Regions from separate parts of the Allobosea spartocytisi genome, predicted to be linked through region 2. Evidence: riboswitches for the same ligand, from Rfam matches in the RefSeq annotation. Region 2 holds a riboswitch; each other region holds the start of a gene.
What was found. A riboswitch is a leader RNA that binds a small molecule or an ion and turns the genes downstream of it on or off. The one in region 2 is predicted to bind cobalamin.

Region 1: linked by a shared signal. The riboswitch ahead of IED13_RS05650 (CbtB domain-containing protein) and the one ahead of IED13_RS21125 (GNAT family N-acetyltransferase) in region 2 are both predicted to bind cobalamin.
Region 3: linked by a shared signal. The riboswitch ahead of IED13_RS27775 (ABC transporter substrate-binding protein) and the one ahead of IED13_RS21125 (GNAT family N-acetyltransferase) in region 2 are both predicted to bind cobalamin.

The regions. Positions count from the first base shown of each region.
Region 1 covers NZ_JACXWY010000003.1:60,587-65,598, forward strand. The annotation lists gene IED13_RS05635 (TetR/AcrR family transcriptional regulator) at 1-92, opposite strand, end outside; gene cobO (cob(I)yrinic acid a,c-diamide adenosyltransferase) at 388-996, opposite strand; gene cobU (bifunctional adenosylcobinamide kinase/adenosylcobinamide-phosphate guanylyltransferase) at 1,010-1,528, opposite strand; cobalamin riboswitch at 1,711-1,896, shown strand; gene IED13_RS05650 (CbtB domain-containing protein) at 1,934-2,110, shown strand; gene IED13_RS05655 (CbtA family protein) at 2,123-2,866, shown strand; gene IED13_RS05660 (DUF1636 family protein) at 2,908-3,297, shown strand; gene cobW (cobalamin biosynthesis protein CobW) at 3,302-4,357, shown strand; gene cobN (cobaltochelatase subunit CobN) at 4,367-5,012, shown strand, end outside.
Region 2 covers NZ_JACXWY010000016.1:38,922-43,933, reverse strand. The annotation lists gene IED13_RS21135 (ZinT family metal-binding protein) at 1-538, opposite strand, end outside; gene IED13_RS21130 (GTP-binding protein) at 721-885, opposite strand; gene IED13_RS21125 (GNAT family N-acetyltransferase) at 1,074-1,625, opposite strand; cobalamin riboswitch at 1,599-1,795, opposite strand; gene IED13_RS21120 (TetR/AcrR family transcriptional regulator) at 1,889-2,530, opposite strand; gene IED13_RS21115 (cyclase family protein) at 2,663-3,445, shown strand; gene kce (3,5-dioxohexanoate:acetyl-CoA acetone transferase) at 3,469-4,395, shown strand; gene IED13_RS21105 (SMP-30/gluconolactonase/LRE family protein) at 4,406-5,012, shown strand, end outside.
Region 3 covers NZ_JACXWY010000041.1:14,554-19,565, reverse strand. The annotation lists gene IED13_RS27785 (Wzz/FepE/Etk N-terminal domain-containing protein) at 1-686, opposite strand, end outside; gene IED13_RS27780 (DUF3102 domain-containing protein) at 816-1,532, opposite strand; cobalamin riboswitch at 2,112-2,321, shown strand; gene IED13_RS27775 (ABC transporter substrate-binding protein) at 2,540-3,571, shown strand; gene IED13_RS27770 (FecCD family ABC transporter permease) at 3,568-4,611, shown strand; gene IED13_RS27765 (ABC transporter ATP-binding protein) at 4,622-5,012, shown strand, end outside.

The DNA of each region.
Region 1 (5,012 bases), on a different contig from region 2:
AAGCCGACTTCGGAGACGATCCCGCGCGCGGCGGAGAGGATCGCCTCCCGCTTGCCGGCCTTGCGCGGTTGCTTTGGCGTTCCGTCGGCCATGCGGGCTCCGAATTGAACTTGAATTCAGATTCAATTTGAGAGCGAATGCCGCCCTCGTCAAGAGGCTCGGGAACTCCTCTCCTTTCCAGGAGAAGAGTAGGGGGAGGTGTTCGGAGCGAAAAGGTCGGCTTGAATCCAGCCGCGCTGTGAGCACTAGCGGAACTGGTCCGACTCCCACACCTCGCCCTGCCCTCTCCTTCCAGGAGAGGGATCCTCGCGCCTCGACCGGGACCTCCGAAGTCACGTCCCAGAAAGACGACGCTTCCGGCTTCCCGTGCCAACCTGCGAGGCAACGTTAGAACTCGATCCCTTCCTGCGCTTTCACGCCGACGGCGAAATGATGCTTCACCAGCGTCATCTCGGTGACGAGGTCGGCCGCCTCGATCAGCTCTGGCTTGGCGTTGCGGCCGGTAACGACGATGTGGAGGTCCGGCCGGCGGGCGCGGAGCACCTCGACCGCCTCGGCGAGCGGCAGATAGTCGTAACGCAGGGCGATGTTGAGCTCGTCGAGCACCAACAATCTGATCTTGGGATCGGCCATCAACTCCCTGGCCTTGGCGAAGGCGCGCTCGGCGGCGGCGATGTCGCGGGCCTTGTCCTGCGTCTCCCAGGTGAAGCCCTCGCCCATGCTGTGCCAGCTCACCTGATCGCCGAAGGCTTCGAGCGCCCGGCGCTCGCCGGTCGACCAGGCGCCCTTGATGAACTGCACCACGCCGATGCGCCAGCCATGGCCGAGCGCGCGCAGGATCAGGCCGAAAGCCGCCGTCGACTTGCCCTTGCCGGGGCCGGTGTTGACGATCAGGAGCCCCTTCTCGAGCGTCTTGGAGGCGACCTCGGCGTCCTGCACCGCCTTGCGCTTCTCCATCTTCGCCTTGTGGCGGGCGGCATCTTCGCTGTCGGTCATCTTTTCATCCGCATCATTTCACGCGCATCGGCAATCCGGCGACCATGAAGACCACGCTGGCAGCGCGCGCCGCAAGCGCCTGATGCAGCCGCCCGGCCTCGTCGCGGAAGCGGCGGGCGAGCGCGTTCTCCGGCACGATGCCGAGGCCGACCTCGTTGCCGACCAGAACGAGCGGGGCGCAGACGCGCTCGCAGGCAGCGATCAAGGTTTCCCGGGCGGCGGCCGTATCATGCTCTGCGAGGATCAGATTGGTGAGCCAAAGCGTCAGGCAGTCGACCAGGATCGGACGGCCCGCCGGCTGGGCGGCGATGGTCTCGGCCAGATCGAGCGGTGCATCGACCGTCTGCCAGCCGGCGGGCCGGCGGGCGCGATGCTCGGCGATGCGCTCGCGCATCTCGTCGTCATAGGCCTGGGCCGTGGCGATATAGCTCCAGGGCGCCGGCAACGCCTCGATCAGCGCCTCGGCATGGCGGCTCTTGCCGGAACGGGCGCCGCCAAGGACGAGGGTGAGATGGGGGATTTCTTTCTGCATCGCATCGGCCGCTGGTTTCACGAGCCCTCATCCTGAGGAGCCGCGTGAGCGGCGTCTCGAAGGATGTTCCAGAAAGCTCCGGAACCATCTGGAGCATCCTTCGAGACGCGCCTGCGGCGCTCCTCAGGATGAGGGCTCGCGGATGACACGTCCTTTGCATTGCACAGCAGTCCGCCGAAGGCTAATGATCGTCGCTGACGGTGCCTCCGCGAGGAGGTGAAAAGGGAACGCGGTGCGAGACCGCGGCTGCCCCCGCAACTGTAAGCGGATGTCCTTCGCCATCGGCCACTGGAGCGCACGCTCCGGGAAGGCGGCACAAGGGCGCCAAATCCGCGAGCCAGGAGACCTGCCGTCGACCCGCAACGATCCAACCGGCTGCCGGCGGGGCGGCTACGGAGAACAGTCATGAATACCGTTTCGGTTTCCACCTCACAGATCAGCGTCTCGGAGCGGGTGAAGGCAGTCGCCGCCGCCCTCATCGTCGGAATCGCATTGGTCTATACGACCGGTTTCGCGGCCTCGACGAATGTCCACAACGCCGCGCACGACACCCGCCACGGCCTCGCCTTTCCCTGCCACTGAGGGAAAGCCATCATGGTCACGCGCGTTCTCACGGTCAGCATCCTGGCCGGGCTCCTGGCTGGCTTGATCGTCGCCGCCCTGCAGCATGTCACCACCACCCCGCTGATCCTCAAGGCGGAAACCTATGAAAACGCCATGCGCGACGGAGCGAGAGCGCATCTCGCCTTCGCGCAGGGCGAAGCCCGCATCATCCTCGCCCATGGCGGCGCCGATCACGCCGAAGGGGCGGAGCATGACGAATGGAAGCCGCAAGACGGTGCCCAGCGCATGCTCTTCACCAGCGTCGCCACCATCGGCACCGCGATCGGCTTCGCGGCGCTGCTGCTGGCCGGCATGCTCGCGGCGGGCGACAGCATCGACCCGCGCCGCGCGCTGATCTGGGGCGCCTGCGGCTTCCTCGCTTTCGGCCTCGCGCCGGGAATGGGGCTCGCTCCGGAACTGCCGGGAGCCGCCTCGGCCGCCCTGCAGGCGCGCCAGCTCTGGTGGCTCGCGACCACCATCGCCACCGCGATCGGGCTGTTCCTGTTCCTGCGCTACGAGGCGCCCTGGCTCAAGCTCCTGGCCGTCGTCGTGATCCTGCTGCCGCATCTCGTCGGGGCGCCGCATGCGCCGACGCCGGAGAGCAAGGTGCCGGCCGAGCTCGCCGCGCATTTCACCTCGCTGTCGCTCGGCATCCAGGCCGCGCTCTGGCTGGTCACCGCCTTCATGGTCGGCACGCTCTGGCCCTGGATGAGCCGCCGCGCGGCTGCGGCCTGAGGATAGCGGTGCCTTCGGGCGCCGCGCGAAAGGCAAACCAGATGTCCGAGGGCGACCTCACCATTCATGTCTGCACGGCCTGCCGCCGTGCCCGCGCCGACCTCCCCGATGGTTACGACCAGCCGGGGCTGGCGCTGGCCGAACGCCTCGCCGCTCAGCTCGCAGCCAAGGGTAGCACGATCCCCGTGCTGCCCGTCGAATGCCTCGCCGTCTGCAAGCGGCCCTGCACCATCGCGCTCAGCGCCGACGGCAAATGGACCTATCTGATCGGCGACCTCGACACCGACACCCATCTCGACGAGATCGTCGGCGCGGCGGAGGCCTATGCCGCCAGCGCCAACGGCATCGTTCCCTGGAAAGAACGACCGCAGTCCTTCCGCAAGGGCGTGGTCGCGCGCGTGCCGCCTTTGCCGGCGCGCCAGCAAGGATGACATCATGAACGCTCCGCAGACCGCCAATCTCGGCAAGACGCCCTGCACGATCATCACCGGCTTCCTCGGCGCCGGTAAGACGACGCTGGTGCGCCACCTCCTCGAAAACGCGCAGGGCAAGAAGCTCGCCGTGCTCGTCAACGAATTCGGCGATCTCGGCTTCGACGGCGAATTCCTCAAGGGCTGCGGCATCGCCGGCTGCAGCGACGAGGACGTGGTCGAGCTGCCGAATGGCTGCATCTGCTGCACCGTCGCCGACGATTTCGTGCCGGCGCTGGAGAAGCTGCTGAATCGGCCGAACCCGCCCGAGCATATCCTGATCGAGACCTCCGGCCTCGCCCTGCCGAAGCCGCTCGTCACCGCCTTCAACTGGCCGGCGATCCGCTCGCGCGTCACGGTCGACGGCGTCATCGCCGTGGTCGACGGGCCGGCCGTGGCCGAGGGCCAGTTCGCCGATGATCCGGAGGCACTCGCGGCACAAAAGGCGGCCGACGCCTCCGTCGAACATGACAACCCGCTGGAGGAGGTGTTCGAGGACCAGATCCTCTGCGCGGATCTCATCCTGCTCAACAAGAGCGACCTCGTCGACGAGGCCGGTCGCGCGCGGGTCAAGGCTGAGATCGCCGAGCATCTGCCCAAGGCAATCAAGATCGTCGAGACCTCCCATGGCAAGGTCGAGCCGGCGCTGATCGTCGGCCTCGGTGCCGCGGCCGAGAGCGATCTCGCCGCCCGCCCTTCGCATCACGGCGAGGGCGAGCACGATCACGACCATGACGATTTCGACTCGGTCGCCGTGCCGCTGCCGGCGGGCCTCACGCCGGAGGAACTGACGGCGCGCGTCGCCAAGGCAGCCGAGGCCGAGGGCGTGCTGCGCCTCAAGGGCTTCACCGCCGTGCCAGGCAAGCCGATGCGGCTCGTGGTGCAGGGCGTCGGCCGGCGCGTCGGCCATCATTTCGACCGGCCCTGGGCAACGAGCGAAGCCCGCGACGGGCGCCTCACCGTGATCGGGCTCAAGGGCTTCGATCTCAAGGCCGTGGAAGCGGCTCTCGCGGGGGCGTAACATCGGCCGATGCATCTTCTCCCGACCAGCGAGATCAGGCTCGACGATGGCGAAGACGCCGTCGATCTCGCCCTGCCGCCGGGAGATGTGCTCATCCTCTCCTTCACCGACAGCGACCTTTCGGCGCTGGCGGTGGCGGCGGGTGGCAGCAGCCTGTCCGTTCGGCTCGCGCCGCTCCGGCGCCTGAGGCATCTGCTTTCGGTCGATTTCCTGATCGAGAAGACGGCCGCGCATTGCCGCTTCGTGCTGGTGCGCTGCCTCGGCGGGCTGGACTACTGGCGCTATGGCATCGAGCAGCTCGGGGCGGCCTGCCGCGAGAAGGGAATCCCGCTCGCGATCCTGCCCGGCGACGAGCGCGACGATCCGAGGCTCGGCGAACATGCGACGGTGCCGGCGGAGCTTGCGGCGGAACTGCTGGCCTATTTCCAGGCGGGCGGCGGCGCCGAGAACATGCGGCGGCTGCTGTCGCGGATTTCCGCATATGTGACAGAGGTTCAACCCTCATCCGACCCGGCTTCGCCGGGCCACCTTCTCCCCCGAGGGGAGAAGGACGAGACGGATACCACCGCATCCCTCTCCCCTCGGGGAAGAAGGGGCCGGCAGGCGGATGAGGGCCGGCGCGACGCGACCGATCTTGCGCCTTTTCCTCTCCCAG
Region 2 (5,012 bases):
GCGCCGCGCGGTCATTGCCCCAATAGAGATGGAAATGCTCGGCGACCTCGGGAGCGATGTCGTGGTCGCTGAACTGGATGAACTGCGGCGCCGCGTCGTCGCCGCTCGCCTTCTTGAAGACGAAGCGCACGCCGCGATTGCCCTTTGCGTAGGTGAGGACCTCATAGCCGTCCGACACGTAATCGGCCTTCGCCGGTTGCTGGCCACGGGAGAAGGTGATGTTCGATCCCTTGATGACGATGCGGTCGACATCGGTCTTGTAGCCGGCCTCATAATACGCGCGGTATTCACTCGCGCTTTTGTCGCCCTGTTTCGCCTTTGCAACCATGACCGGGTCGAGCGTGCCATCCTTCAGGAACGGGTAGACCGACTGCCACTCGCCTTCCCAGTCCTCTAGCGTGCGTGGCTTGATCTGGTCGTCTTTGAAGTAGCCATTGTAGATCTGACTCTTCGCACCATGCGAGTGGCCGTGAAAATGGTCATGGCCCTTCGATTTGGCTTGACCGGATGGGCCGCAGAGGATGGCTCCAGCCATCATCAGTGCGCTGAGCAGCAAGAGCCGGCGGGCTCGGTTCACGGTCGTCGTCAGCATCGGCTTATGTCCTTCGGAGGCAACAGGAGGCTTTGGTCACGCGGCTTCGGTGCGCCGACAGGCAAGGGCAGGATCAGGCAGGTCGCGACAGAGCTCGGGCTTGAAGGCGATGGTCGGCGTCTCGCCACTCAGAGGTAGGCGTCGAGTGCCGCGCGGATCGCCGCCTCTTCCATGCCGGCGCCGATGAAGACGAGTTCCTGACGCCGATCGCCCCACACGGAATGCCAGTGACGGTTCAGGATTGCCTTCCACTCGCATGGTCCGGCCAGCGCAACCGCGACACAGCCGCCCATCAGAAGTCTATCGCTTCGGTCCGACAGACGGCGCCCGCAAGTGGCACGGTGAGGGGCAAGCGTGTGTCGGGAGATTGCATGGCGAAGCCGGTTCTGATGTCGGGCAGATCAAATGCAACGTTATATCATAACATGTCAAGTTCTGAGCTGACTGAATGCAGCTTCGCCCTGATGGCCTCAATCTTCCGTCACCCCCAGGGCAAGCGCTTATCGAAATGGGCTGTCCCGTCGCCATTGGCGAACTCGGCGAAGCCACGGCTGCGCCAGAAAGCTAGCGTCGCCGGCGTCTCCGCACTGGCGTGGAGATAGAGTGTGCGGAATCCCAGCCTGACCGCCTCGGCCTCGGCGAGATCGCTGAGCCATCCGCCAATGCCTTGGCCGCGCCGTTCGGCGGCGACGTAGACCCGCGCCAGTTGCGGGATCTCCCCAGCGTCGGGATAGCGATTGGCGAAGGCCTTCGCGAGGCCGGGCTTGCGGTCGAGGGTGTAGAGCGCCGCCGTCGCGACAATCCTGTCCCAATCGTCCCGCAGCACCCAGAAGACACCGCGGTTGGCGGCTGAGAACCAGCATGCCTCATCATCCGCGACCAGGCTATCGAGGTCGGCATGCCAGTCCTGACGATAATCGAAGCCATAGAACGCCTTGATGACATCGAGGCAGAACCGCCGAGCCTCGGCGCGGCGGTCGGCGGCCTCCTCGAGCGGGCGGGTGAGTCGGAGGCCGAGGGGCACATCGGTCATGGGTCGGGGCTGGGTCGACGCCTGATCCCCACCTTCCCAACAACGCTAAGGCGTCGTCAGTGGTCTATCAAGGACCGGCTTATCAGTTACAGTTGCGGGGGCAGCCGCGGCCTCAAACCGCGTTCCCTTTTAATCCGCCCAGCGGCGGAACTTGTTCCGGGAACGTTTCTAGCTTGGGGAGCTTGAATTGGGAAGCCGTGCGTATGCCTGCTTCCGAGTGGGATGCTGAGGTCGGCTCTTGGCGCATCGGAACCACTGCCGGCTTATTCGACCAGCAACCGATCGATGCCAGTGGCGCAGAAGCGAGTCAGGCGCTCCAGCAGAAGCTCCGCAAGGCCGGCGGGAGACAACGCCTGACGCTCGTCGTCGAGGCGCGCTGCGCGGTCGCCCGCCGCCATCGTCATGACCAGCGCCCCGACCATGAACAGATAGGCATCCACCATCGCCGCGCGCGAGGCCTGCGGGTAGAGCTTCGCGAACGCCGCCAGGAACTCCGTCGCCGTCGGGTCGAAATGTTCGGCAAGGACGCCACGCGCGGATTCGCGCGGATCGACAGCCTCTCGCGCCGTCATCATCGCGAAGGCCGCGCCTTGCACGCCCTCCGCGAAGCGCTGGCGCACCGAGGGGCCGATGAAGGCCTCGACCACGGCCCGGATATCGGGCGCCGGCGCGGCCATCGCCTCGTCGAGCGCCGTGCCGCGCGCCAGCGCCAACGCATCGGCCCGGCGGGCGAAGACGGCGCGGTACAGCGCCTCCTTAGAGCCGAAATAATAGCTGAGCTGCGACAGCCGCACCTCGGCCGCAGCGGCGAGATCGCGCATCGAAGCGCCGTCGGCACCGCCCCGCTCGGCGAATGTCCGCTCGGCTGCGTCGAGAATGCGCTCGCGCGTCGGAGCCGCTGCCATCGAATCCCTCCTGAGCAGCGCCCCTGCCCTGCGTGATTTGGCTCTTATCAGAAAGCGTGTTCTACGCTATTGGTCGGACGTTCGTCCAAATTTGTGCCGCCAGAGCATAACGGGACGTCAGGAGGAAACAGCATGATGCCAGCCGGGCGCCTCGTCGATCTCTCAATCCCGCTCGAAAACGACGTGCCCGCCGATCCGCCCTTCCAGAAGGTTCGGATCGATTACCGTACCCATGAGGGCACCGCGAAGGACATTGCCGCCGCATTCCCCGGCCTGAAGCCCGAACAGCTGCCGGAGGGCATGGGCTGGGCCGTCGAGCTCGCGACGATCTCGACCCATAACGGCACCCATGTCGATGCCCCCTGGCACTACCATCCGACGCAGGACGGCGGCGCCCCTGCCCTCAAGATCGATGAATGCCCGCTCGAATGGTTCCTGCAGCCCGGCGTGAAGCTCGATTTCCGGCACCTCCCCGACGGCCATGTCGTCACCCCCGGCGAGATCGATGCCGAGCTGGAGCGTATCGGCCATAAGCTCAGCCCGCTCGAGATCGTCGTCGCCAACACCCGCGCCGGCAGCCGCTATGGCGAGACCGACTACATCGATACCGGCTGCGGCTTCGGCCGCGAGGCGACGCTGCATCTCGTCCGCCAGGGCATCAAGGTCGTCGGCACCGATGGCTGGAGCTGGGACGCGCCGTTCAGCCATACCGCCCGCCGCTTCGCCGAGACCGGCAACGCCGCCCTGATCTGGGAGGGGCACAAGGCCGGGCGCGAGGCCGGTTACTGCCAGATCGAGAAGCTGCACAATCTCGAAGCCCTGCCGGCGACCGGCTTCATAATCAGTTGCCTGCCCGTGAAGGTGCGTAACGGCTCCGCCGGCTGGACGCGGGCCGTCGCCATCCTGCCCGCCTGAACCGACAATCAAGGGAGAAGCGCATGAGCAAGGTCATCATCACCTGCGCGGTCACCGGCGGCATCCATACGCCGACCATGTCCGACCATCTGCCGATCACCCCCGACCAGATTGCGGAGCAGGCCATCGCCGCCGCCGAGGCCGGCGCCGCGATCCTCCACCTCCACGCCCGCGCCCCCAAGGACGGCCGCCCGACGCCGGACCCGGCGGTGTTCATGGAGTTCCTGCCGCGCATCAAGCAGGCGACCGATGCCGTGGTGAACATCACCACCGGCGGCGGCCTCAACATGAGCGTCGAGGAGCGCCTTGCCGCCCCGCTCAAGGCAGCGCCCGAGATGTGCTCGCTCAACATGGGCTCGATGAACTTCGCGCTGCATCCGCTGGCGGAGAAATACAGCGACTGGAAGCACCCCTGGGAGCAGCCCTATCTCGCAGGCACCAAGGATTTCATCTTCCGCAACACCTTCGGTGACATCGAGCGCATCTACAAGATGCTCGGCGAGGGCCACGGCACCAAGTTCGAGCATGAATGCTACGATGTCGGCCACCTTTACAACCTCGCGCATTGCCTCGATCGCGGCTGGTTCAAGCCGCCGGTCTTCCTGCAATTGATCTTCGGCATTCTCGGCGGCATCGGCGCCGATCTCGACAATCTGATGTTCATGAAGCGTACGGCCGACAAGCTGTTCGGCAAGGACTATCACTGGTCGGTGCTCGCGGCCGGGCGCCACCAGATGGCCTTCTGCACCCAGGCCGCGATGATGGGCGGCAATGTCCGCGTCGGGCTGGAGGACAGCCTGTTCATCGGCCGCGGCAAGCTCGCCATCTCCAATGCCGAGCAGGTCGCCAAGATCCGCCGCATCGTCGAGGAGCTCGGCTACGAGATCGCCACCCCGGAGGAGGCCCGTGCCACGCTCGGCCTCAAGGGCGGCGACCGGGTGAATTTCTGAGGCGCCCGGCATGGCGCCTCGCCCCAACCCGCTCGACGGCTTCACCGTCGATCCCACCACGATCCGCTACATCGGCGAGGGCCTGCAGCGGCCGGAATGCATCCTGGCCGAGCGCGACGGCTCGCTCTGGAGCGCCGATGCGCGTGGCGGCGTCGTCCATATCCGGCCGGACGGCTCGCAAACCCTGATCACCCAGACGGCGAGCCGCGGCTTTGCCGAGGCGACCGACGAGGAGGCGCGCTTCGTCTCGGGCACGCTGCCGAACGGCCTCGCCTTCGCGGACAATGGCGACATCCTGATCTCGAATTTCGGCACCGACCGGCTGGAGATCATGACGCGCGGCGGCGAGACCCGCGTGCTGGTCGACACCATCGACGGCGCACCGATCGGCAAGGTCAATTTTGTCCTGCGCGACAGCCAGGATCGCATCTGGCTGACGATCTCGACCCGCACGAAGAACTGGATGAAGGCGATCAGTCCGAACGTCCGTGACGGCTATGTCGCCCTCTATGACGGCGGACGGCTGCGGATCGTTGCCGACGGCTTCGCCTTCACCAACGAGATCAGGCTCGATGCCGCCGAGAAATGGCTCTACGTCGCCGAGACCTGCGCGCGGA
Region 3 (5,012 bases), on a different contig from region 2:
ATCAGGATCTTCCGCGGTCCGTTGGGCTTGTCCGGAGCGAGCGCCGGCGTCATCACATAGACGCTGGGTCCCAGCCCCTGCAGCCGCTCGCGCAGCAATGGCGAGCGCTCGCCATCCTGCTCCGCGTTGAGACGCGCCTGAAGCATGACCTGGCTGATGCCATTGGCGATGAGCGCGGACTTCTCCGGATCGGAGGTCGTGACGTCGACGAGGATCGTGTGACTGGTTCCGACCCGCTTGACCGCGATGCTCCTGGCGAGGGACTCGATGGCGGTTTCCTGCTTCGCGCGGCTCTCGTCGGAGGTTGCTGGCGACGTGCCGGAAAGCCACCGGGCGAGCCCCTGAAGCACCGTCGCCGCGGGAACGAACTCGGAATCCTCGGTCAGGTCCAGCGCCCCGACGACCTTAGCCAGGGTGCCGCGCGAGCGGATGACCTCGCTCTCGTTCTCGACCTGCGTGAGATCGGCGCGCCCGAGGGAAATGACGAGGTCGGGGCCGGGCTGAACTTCCTTCACATAGACCAGGAGCTGCGTCGACGCCGTATAGCTCGCTGGCCTCAGCACCGTGTAGAGCAGGCCAAGCATCGCCGCGAGACCGACACATGCGGCAATGAGCTTCCAGCGGCGGCGTAGGCTGAGAAGGCCGAATGTTGTGGAGGGCTGGCGCTCGTCAATATAGACCGACATTGGGCTTCCGATCTGTATCCACCGACCATTTGATGTCTTTGCAGGAACTCCGCTCCCTCAAAGACGGCGTTCGCAAGTCACACAACGCGAATACGCGGGCTGTAAGTCACGATAAAACTTCGATATTTTTCACTGCAGCTTTGCAGGAACGAATTCGCACGATTGATTCGTCGCTGTACTGGGCAAAGCCAATTCCAGATGCTCGGCGTCCACAACACGCGCCGCTCTCATCCAGACAAAGGCTCTGTTCCAGACCTCCCAGCTCATCTCCTCCATGATGAGCCCGTAATCCTCCGGGCTGAGCCGCCGCAAAATCAGCTCAGCCACCCTGCGGGCCCGGTCCGCGCCCGGGTCGTTTCGCCTCCCTTCGGCGGGCCCGTTAAGCTCGCGCGGGGGAAGAAACGACGAGGAGAATCCTTCCTGCGCCGGACGCTGCACCGCCTCCATCCTGGTCTTGCGCGTATCCACGACCTGCGAATGCAGCTCGCTGCGGGACACGCGCTCACCATTCTCGAGTCGCTGCAGGATGGTGGTGCGAACCGCCGGCGGGGTCGTCTTGGCGAGATAGACACGAAGCGTCGATGGAACCATCAGCGCGACGAGCTTCGCATTCGCATCGGAATCGGCGCCGCGCGCCAGCTTCATCAGGTCCTGCGCGGTCCTGATCTTGAACTCGCACGCCTTTTCGACCCATTTGACGAAGACCCCGTGGGGCAGCCGCTCCTTGACGCGAAGGAGCTCGCGGCCGATTTCCACAGCATGTTCGGTCGCAGCCCGACGCAGGACCTTGATCCTTTGAGCGGCATCCTGCAATTCTGTCGCGGAGAGCTGTGCATTCGGCAACACGGCTATACCCTCACTCAACCCACAGTACTATTCAGCTTACGCTTGGTGCACTGCACCGTGAAGCGAGCAAAGGGGTTCCCGTCGGCGCAAAGGGAGTAGCTCCTTGAGGCGACACGCGATCCGTTTACGACGCCGGCTCGGCGACAGAGATTAAATAAAAATCTAATTTATATCAGTTACTTATCATATTTTAGGAGAATCGGAGCTACCCCCGTTCCGCTCCGCGACAAGCGAAATGAGCCTCGCTTTTCGGAAGCTCCCGCCTGATGGCAGCTCGGCCTCTCTTCAGAAACATTACCTTACGTAAGTATCAAGACGGGATGCCGCGTGGCAGAAATCGCCGCAAGCGAGATCTTGGCTGCCGGAAGGTCACGCCCGCAGTGAACCGATCTCCTGGCAGGGCGAACCAGAAACCCGGGCAGCAACATAGCCAGTGACGCTGCGTCGAGCGGAGAAAGCCCGGACATCACACCGGTCTGCGAAGCCGCCGCGCCTGGGCCCCAGATCTACAGTGCCGTCGGCGTATCGACGTCGATCATGATGGTCCCGAACCGAGCTTGACGGTGCGGCACGACCTTATAGGTTGGACGTGATCGAGGTTCTCCAGATTCAGCCTGGAGCTAAGAGGGAATTCGGTGAGGCGCGTTGCGCCAAAGCCGAGGCTGCCCCCGCAACTGTAAGCGGCGAGCTCTCCGTCCATCGTCCACTGGCGCGTGCCGCGCCGGGAAGGCCGGGCGGAACCGGCGTCGACCCGCGAGCCAGGAGACCTGCCCCGGTCATCGAAGACGTCTTTCGGACGGGGTGTTCCGGAGGTGTGTGTCGGTGATGGCCGCGCGGCCGTTATCCGTCCGCATCCTGCGCAGCTCCCGCATCCGTCATCTCGGGGAGCGATGAAGTCCATGTTCATGAAGACCGCCGGCCGCGCTGTCGCGGGGAGCTTGACGGCTGCGCGCCGCTCGCCCTATCAGAAATGTAACAATGTTTCGTATAAGGCTTGCTCTGTGCCGATTGCGCGCCCTCTCGTCCGCCTGCTTCAATGGCCCGTCCTGGCATTCCTCGGCAGCCTGGCCGCGGGCGCGGCCGGCGCAGCGCCCACCCAGTACCCGCTGACCCTGGAGAACTGCCGCGAGACGATCACCTTCACCGCCGCGCCCAAGCGCGTCGTCTCAATCGGCCAGACGCAGACCGAGATCCTCTATGCGCTCGGCCTCGGCGATCGCGTCGTCGGCACCGCCGTCTGGTTCTCGCCCATCGCCAAGCCCTATGAGGCGGTCAATGCCAAGGTGAAGCGCCTCGCCGACAACGACCCCAGCTTCGAGGCGGTTCTCGCGCAGGAGCCGGACCTCGTCACCGCAATGTTCGAATGGCATGTCGGCCCCAACGGCATCGTCGGCAAGCGCGATCAGTTCGCCAAGGTCAAGGTGCCCACCTATGTCTCGCCGACCGATTGCGTCGGCAAGGACAATTCCGGCGGCGGCGACGGTGTGCGCACACAGATGTTCACGATGGAGCTGGTCTATCGCAACATCCGCGAATTCGGGCAGATCTTCGACGTGTCCGACCGCGCCGAGACGCTCGTCGCCGAGCTCAAGGCGCGCGAGGAGAAGGCGGTCCAGGCGGTGGCGGATGCAAAGGTCAAGGACGTGCCGGTCGTCGTCTGGTTCTCCAGCAAGGACATCAAGGGCGACGGCTTCATGGCCGGCAGGAACGGCGTGCCCGCCTACATCCTGTCGAAGCTCGGGGCGCGCAACATCATCACGACCAATGAGGAATGGCCGCTGGTCGGCTGGGAGAGCACCGCCGCCGCCAATCCCGCGGTCATCGTCACGGTGAAGATGGATCGCCGCCGCTTTCCGGCTGATGATATTGAGAAGAAGCTCGATTTCCTGAAAACCGACCCCGTCGCCAGCAAGCTCGACGCGGTGAAGAACAATCGCATCGTCATCATGGATGTCGGAGCGACCCGCGCCGGGCTCGATACGGTGGACGGCATCGAGACGCTCGCCAAGGCGATCGCCGGCTTCGGTCTGACTCCTTGAGCCACGCAGCCCACGGCCCGAACTGGCCGGCGCGGATCGCCGTCGCGCTGGTTTCGCTGCTGGCGCTCACCTTCGCGGTGGCGCTGGCGGTGACGATCGGCGAGATGCGCATCCCGTTGGAGACGGCGTTGAAGGCGCTCGGCAACGGGCTCTTCGGTCTCGACTGGCCCGTCAGCGCGATCCAGCAGGGCGTGATCTTCGACTATCGCCTCAGCCGGGCGCTGATGGCGGGGTTGTGCGGCGGCGCGCTCGCTCTCTCAGGCGCAATCCTGCAGGCGCTGCTGCGCAATCCCCTGGCGGAGCCTTACGTTCTCGGCATCTCGGCGGGAGCCTCGACCGGCGCCGTCGCGGTGCTGATCCTCGGCGTCAGCATCGGCGGCACGGCGCTGACGGTCTCGGCCGGCGCCTTCATCGGCTCCTGCGCCGCGCTCGCGGTGGTCGCGCTCCTGGCGACCGGAGCGGGCGGGGCGAGCGATCGCGTCATCCTCGCCGGTGTCGCCACCTCGCAGCTCTTCAACGCGGCGACCGCGACGATCGTGACGACGCTCGCCAGCGCCGAGCAGGCGCGGGGCGTGATGTTCTGGCTCCTTGGGAATTTCGGCGGCGTCCGCTGGCCCGACCTCTGGATCGCGGCGCCGGTCGCCTTCATCGGTTTCGGCATCTGCATGCTGCACGCCAAGGCGCTCGACGCCTTCGCTTTCGGCGTCGACGCGGCCGCCTCGCTCGGCGTCGCGGTCACGCGGGTGAAAATCGTGCTCTTCGCCACGACCGCGGTGATGACCGCCGTGATGGTCTCGATCGTCGGAACGGTGGGCTTCGTCGGGCTGATCATTCCCCATGCCGCCCGTTTCCTCGTCGGTTCCGGCCATGCCCGGCTTTTGCCCGCCTGCCTCGTCATCGGTGCGATCTTCATGATCCTCGCCGACATCCTGTCGCGCGTGCTGATCCCGCAGCAGATCCTGCCGATCGGCGTGGTCACCGCGCTGTTCGGCGCGCCGGTCTTCGCCTTGATCCTCTATCGCGCCAGGAAACCCAAATGATGGGGCCTACATGACGCTCGCGATGCGAGAGGTGCGCTGGGGCACCGCCGGCCGGATGATCATCGACGGGGTGACACTGCAGGCGGCGCCAGGCCGGGTGCTCGGCCTGATCGGTCCGAACGGCTCGGGCAAATCGAGCCTTCTCAGGCTGCTTTGCCGGTTGCGCAATGTCGCGAGCGGCGTCGTCATGCTTGATGGGCGTGACATCGCCGGCGTGGCGCGGCGCGATCTCGCGCGCCGCCTCGCCTTCGTGGAGCAGCAGGCGACGACCGAGATCCAGCTGTCCGTCTGCGACGTCGTCCGCCTCGGCCGCACGCCGCATCGCGCAGCGCTGGCATCCTGGAGCGCGGCGGACGAGGCGGCGGTGAACGAAGCGCTGGCGCGGGTCGGGCTCGCGGAGC